Regions from separate parts of the Virgibacillus salexigens genome, predicted to be linked through region 1. Evidence: a T-box and tRNA genes for the amino acid it is inferred to sense, from the RefSeq annotation. Region 1 holds a T-box; the other holds one or more tRNA genes.

Region 1 (3,187 bases):
GGAACTGTTTTATTGAGATGTCAGTAATCAATAATAAATTAACGATTCATCAAGTTGAAGCCGATGGTTCATTAAGTTCACTTAATGATTTATTCAGTGAGGATGAACGAACCTTTTATGGGAATCCATAAATTGTTCAGCTTGTATAATTAAGGAACTGTGCATATGTTTAAGGGTAATAAAAGCTTGAATTTCCTATATTGGTTATTGATCGGCATATCCCTGTTTTTATTTCTTTATTTAATGATTAAACTGTTTCCGTTCTACCATACAGTTTTTTTGTTTCTATGGCATCTATTTGCTCCTTTTCTTATCGCTTGCTTAATAGCGTATCTATTATACCCAATTGTTAATCAATTACATTATTATAATATACCAAAAGGGATAGCTGTTCTTTTGATTTACATCCTATTCTTTGGTGGGACGGCATATTTAATTTATCGTGTATATCCCATGATTGTGTATCAGGTAAGAGAGCTAAATGATCAATTTCCTCAGTTTATAAAGATGTATGAACAGCTTGTTTACCAAATGTATGAATATACTTCCTTCTTACCTGAAACAGTACATGATAAATTTGATCAGCTCTTTGCCCGAATCGAAAGCAGTCTGGACCAGTTGCTGTCACGGTTAGTTAATGGTTTCACGAAGGTTTTTGATTTGGTTATTCTACTTACTGTAATCCCAGTTTTAGTTTTTTACTTTTTGAAAGACTATAACAAAATGAAAGCCTTTTTTAAAGGGTTTATACCAAAAAAATACCGTTCGACATCAAGCAAAATGGTTCATGCCATTGATGAGACTTTGGGTAATTATATTCGTGGACAATTAATTGTTTGTTTATTTGTTAGTTTGACAACCTTTATAATTTTTAAGTTCTTATTAGGCTTGGATTTTGCATTACTCTTAGCTGTATTAATGGGTATAACCAACTTGATTCCTTATTTTGGGCCAATAATTGGTGCTATTCCAGCAGTAGCAATTGCATTTACCATATCAGGAAAACTAGTGATTTTTGTTATATTATCGGTTTTTGCTATTCAATTAATCGAAAGTAACTTGTTGTCACCATTTATAGTTGGAAAAAGTATAAATATCCATCCTGCAGCTATCATCTTTGCATTGTTATTAGGTGGTCAGTTATTCGGTGTAATCGGAATGGTGATCGCCGTCCCTTTAATGACGATTGTCAAAGTAATTGTTAAACATGTGATAGAATGGCGAAAAGTTAATATGAAGCTGAATACAAGTCACGAAGAGTAATACGTCCCATGAAATCATTTATAGCCATTTACTACAAATATGTCACGAGAAGCCTTCTTTATTGACATTCAACAAGATGTTTTTTATAATTACGCTTACAACACTACAATTTGAATTCGTTGAAAGTTACGAAGTACATGATAGGCTCTTTCAAGAGAGGGGTTTTCATTGGCTGTAAGAAACCCTAAAGGTAGCGTCATGGAAAGCTAAACTGGAGTGCGGTTAATTCCCGTCGGTGTCATACCGTTACAATGACTGAGTGGTGAATACAACTTGTATTCATAATTAGGGTGGTACCGCGAATATATCTCGTCCCTGCATTAGCAGAGAGGGGATTTTTTTATTCCATTTTATTACGTTTCGGGAGGAAGGAAAGATGAAGCAATTAACATCGGCACAAGTTCGACAAATGTTTATTGATTTTTTTAAAGAAAAGGGGCATCGGGTAGAACCAAGTGCTTCTTTGGTTCCGAAGGATGACCCTACACTACTATGGATTAATAGTGGTGTGGCGACATTGAAGAAATACTTTGATGGTCGGGTAATACCAGATAACCCACGTATTGTAAATGCACAAAAATCGATTCGCACAAACGATATTGAGAACGTAGGGTTTACAGCAAGACACCATACATTCTTCGAAATGTTAGGAAACTTTTCTATTGGTGACTATTTCAAAAAAGAAGCGATCGAATGGGGATGGGAATTCCTAACGAGTGATAAATGGATCGGATTTGACGAAGAGTTACTTTCTGTAACCGTACATCCAGAAGATGATGAAGCTTATGATATTTGGCTACATGATATTGGTGTACCAAAAGAGCGAATTATTCGATTAGAAGAGAATTTTTGGGATATTGGTGAAGGTCCAAGTGGACCAAATACGGAGATTTTTTATGATCGCGGAGAACAATATGGGAAAGATCCAAATGACCCTGAATTATATCCGGGCGGGGAAAATGAACGTTATCTAGAAATCTGGAATTTGGTATTTTCCCAGTTCAATCATAATCCTGATGATACGTATACACCTCTACCAAAGAAAAACATTGATACAGGAATGGGATTAGAACGAATGGTTTCCGTTATTCAAGATGTCCCAACAAATTTTGAGACGGACTTATTCATGCCGATCATCAAAAAGACAGAAGAATTAGCATCGGTTGCTTACGGCGATAGTAAAGAAGGAGATACTGCCTTTAAGGTAATAGCGGACCATATTCGTACTGTTAGTTTTGCGATTGGTGATGGAGCAGTACCTTCGAATGAAGGAAGAGGGTATGTATTACGAAGATTACTTCGGAGAGCCGTTCGATTTGCTAAGGAGATCGGTATTGAGAAAGCATTTATGTTTGAATTAGTTGATACAGTAGCTGATATCATGAAAGACTTCTATGATCAAGTAGTTAAGAAAAAAACGTTTATTAAGAATATGGTCAAAGTAGAAGAGGAACGTTTTCATGAAACCTTACATGATGGCTTAGAGATTTTAACAAGCATCATGGAGAGAGAAGAGCAAAAAGGAAGTACGGTATTCCCTGGTGTGGAGGTCTTTCGTTTATATGACACGTATGGATTCCCTAAAGAGTTAACCGAGGAGTATGTCGAAGCTAAAGGGTTCACCATTGATGAACAAGGATTCCAAAAGGAAATGGAAAAGCAAAGAGAACGTGCTAGGAATGCTCGTCAAAAAGTAGACTCCATGCAGGTGCAAGACGGAGCGCTTTCAGAGATCGATGTGGAAAGTGATTTCATTGGTTATGATTACACCCAAACTGAAACAACTGTCGAGGGTTTAATAAAAGATGGTAAAACGGTTCGTGATGTTAGTGTAGATGAAGAGGTTTATGTTTTACTGCGCCGAACTCCGTTTTATGCAGAGAGTGGAGGACAAATAGCTGATAAAGGGGTAATCTATACGGAG
Region 2 (3,187 bases), 230 kb from region 1:
GGCGGCCTTTTTGGCTGTCACTTACAGATGGGCCCGCGGCGCATTAGCTAGTTGGTAGGGTAACGGCCTACCAAGGCAACGATGCGTAGCCGACCTGAGAGGGTGATCGGCCACACTGGGACTGAGACACGGCCCAGACTCCTACGGGAGGCAGCAGTAGGGAATCTTCCGCAATGGACGAAAGTCTGACGGAGCAACGCCGCGTGAGTGATGAAGGTTTTCGGATCGTAAAACTCTGTTGTTAGGGAAGAACAAGTGCCGTTCAAATAGGGCGGCACCTTGACGGTACCTAACCAGAAAGCCCCGGCTAACTACGTGCCAGCAGCCGCGGTAATACGTAGGGGGCAAGCGTTGTCCGGAATTATTGGGCGTAAAGCGCGCGCAGGCGGTCCTTTAAGTCTGATGTGAAAGCCCACGGCTCAACCGTGGATGGCCATTGGAAACTGGAGGACTTGAGTACAGAAGAGGAGAGTGGAATTCCACGTGTAGCGGTGAAATGCGTAGAGATGTGGAGGAACACCAGTGGCGAAGGCGACTCTCTGGTCTGTAACTGACGCTGAGGTGCGAAAGCGTGGGGAGCGAACAGGATTAGATACCCTGGTAGTCCACGCCGTAAACGTTGAGTGCTAGGTGTTAGGGGGTTTCCGCCCCTTAGTGCTGAAGTTAACGCATTAAGCACTCCGCCTGGGGAGTACGGCCGCAAGGCTGAAACTCAAAAGAATTGACGGGGGCCCGCACAAGCGGTGGAGCATGTGGTTTAATTCGAAGCAACGCGAAGAACCTTACCAGGTCTTGACATCCTCTGACACCCCTAGAGATAGGGCATTCCCTTCGGGGACAGAGTGACAGGTGGTGCATGGTTGTCGTCAGCTCGTGTCGTGAGATGTTGGGTTAAGTCCCGCAACGAGCGCAACCCTTGATCTTAGTTGCCAGCATTGAGTTGGGCACTCTAAGGTGACTGCCGGTGACAAACCGGAGGAAGGTGGGGATGACGTCAAATCATCATGCCCCTTATGACCTGGGCTACACACGTGCTACAATGGATGGAACAAAGGGCAGCGAAACCGCAAGGTCAAGCAAATCCCATAAAACCATTCTCAGTTCGGATTGCAGGCTGCAACTCGCCTGCATGAAGCCGGAATCGCTAGTAATCGCGGATCAGCATGCCGCGGTGAATACGTTCCCGGGCCTTGTACACACCGCCCGTCACACCACGAGAGTTGGTAACACCCGAAGTCGGTGAGGTAACCTTTTGGAGCCAGCCGCCGAAGGTGGGACCAATGATTGGGGTGAAGTCGTAACAAGGTAGCCGTATCGGAAGGTGCGGCTGGATCACCTCCTTTCTAAGGATATTAAGAAGGCGAAAGGGCTCGTCTAGCGACGTATAAACTGGACTGAACCGAAGGAGATAAAGGAAACACAATGAGCGTAGCGAATTGTTGTTGACTTATCGTACGAAGGCGAAGGAAGTTTACTAGTCGTTGAGCACTGTAGCTGGTCTAACGGAACCCTGAAGCATCCCTTACGGGATCTTCGGGAAGGGCATACGTGGTTGTTTGGTTCAGTTTTGAGAGAGTAATTTTCTCCATATTACATAAATAGATGGGCCTGTAGCTCAGCTGGTTAGAGCGCACGCCTGATAAGCGTGAGGTCGGTGGTTCGAGTCCACTCAGGCCCACCATCTATTTTATATTATATACGGGGCCTTAGCTCAGCTGGGAGAGCGCCTGCCTTGCACGCAGGAGGTCAGCGGTTCGATCCCGCTAGGCTCCATTTTTGTACTTTGAAAACTAAATAAGAGTAACAACGACATCAGAAAGCTGAAACAACTGTTCAGCGACGTACGGACTGGACGGAGCCTGCGGAGATAAAGGAGACATGATGAACGTGAGTGAATCAATGTTGACTTATCGCACAAAGGTGAAGGAAGTCGCGCTAGTCGCTAGTTGATGAAGCTGGATTAAGCAAAGGCGATAAAGAAGTACGCTTATTCATTGAATAGCTAGTTAAGTGAATAAGGGCGCACGGTGGATGCCTTGGCACTAGGAGCCGAAGAAGGACGGGACTAACACCGATATGTCTCGGGGAGTCGTAAGTAGACATTGATCCGGGAATTTCCGAATGGGGGAACCCACTGTTCGTAATGGAACAGTACTTCTATCTGAATACATAGGATAGGAGAGGCACACCCGGGGAACTGAAACATCTCAGTACCCGGAGGAAAAGAAAGCAAATGCGATTTCCTAAGTAGCGGCGAGCGAAACGGAATCAGCCCAAACCAGAAGGCTTGCCTTCTGGGGTTGTAGGACACTCCATTGGAGTTACCAAGAAATTCATTAGATGAAGCGATCTGGAAAGATCCGCCAAAGAAGGTAAGAGCCCTGTAATCGAAAAGGAATTTCCTCCGGAGTGGATCCTGAGTACGGCGGAACACGTGGAATTCCGTCGGAATCCGGGAGGACCATCTCCCAAGGCTAAATACTCCCTAGTGACCGATAGTGAACCAGTACCGTGAGGGAAAGGTGAAAAGCACCCCGGAAGGGGAGTGAAAGAGAACCTGAAACCGTGTGCCTACAAGTAGTCGAAGCCCGTTTATGGGTGACGGCGTACCTTTTGTAGAATGGACCGGCGAGTTACGATCGTATGCAAGGTTAAGTGGAAGACACGGAGCCGCAGCGAAAGCGAGTCTGAATAGGGCGAATGAGTATGCGGTCGTAGACCCGAAACCGTGTGATCTACCCATGTCCAGGGTGAAGGTCAGGTAACACTGACTGGAGGCCCGAACCCACGTATGTTGAAAAATGCGGGGATGAGGTGTGGGTAGGGGTGAAATGCCAATCGAACACGGAGATAGCTGGTTCTCTCCGAAATAGCTTTAGGGCTAGCCTCAAGGAGATGAGTACTGGAGGTAGAGCACTGATTGGACTAGGGGCCCTCACCGGGTTACCGAATTCAGTCAAACTCCGAATGCCAGTTACTTTGCCTTGGGAGTCAGACTATGGGTGATAAGGTTCATAGTCGAAAGGGAAACAGCCCAGACCGCCAGCTAAGGTCCCTAAGTATACGTTAAGTGGAAAAGGATGTGGAGTTGCTTAGACAACCAGTATGTTGGCTTAGAAGCAGCCATCATTTAAAGAGTGCGTAATAGCTCACTGGTCGAGTGACTCTGCGCCGAAAATGTACCGGG

What was found. A T-box is a leader RNA that pairs with one kind of tRNA and senses whether it is charged. The one in region 1 lies ahead of alaS (alanine--tRNA ligase), so its partner is inferred to be a tRNA-Ala.
Region 2: it has a tRNA-Ala gene. The T-box ahead of alaS (alanine--tRNA ligase) is inferred to sense a tRNA for this amino acid. The anticodon was not compared.

What each region holds. Positions count from the first base shown of each region.
Region 1 is NZ_CCDP010000001.1:1,865,538-1,868,724, forward strand. It holds gene BN990_RS08520 (hypothetical protein) at 1-131, shown strand, start outside; gene BN990_RS08525 (AI-2E family transporter) at 166-1,263, shown strand; T-box leader at 1,374-1,583, shown strand; gene alaS (alanine--tRNA ligase) at 1,640-3,187, shown strand, end outside.
Region 2 is NZ_CCDP010000001.1:1,633,408-1,636,594, forward strand. It holds rRNA gene BN990_RS07430 (16S ribosomal RNA) at 1-1,343, shown strand, start outside; tRNA gene BN990_RS07435 (tRNA-Ile) at 1,605-1,681, shown strand; tRNA gene BN990_RS07440 (tRNA-Ala) at 1,701-1,773, shown strand; rRNA gene BN990_RS07445 (23S ribosomal RNA) at 2,005-3,187, shown strand, end outside.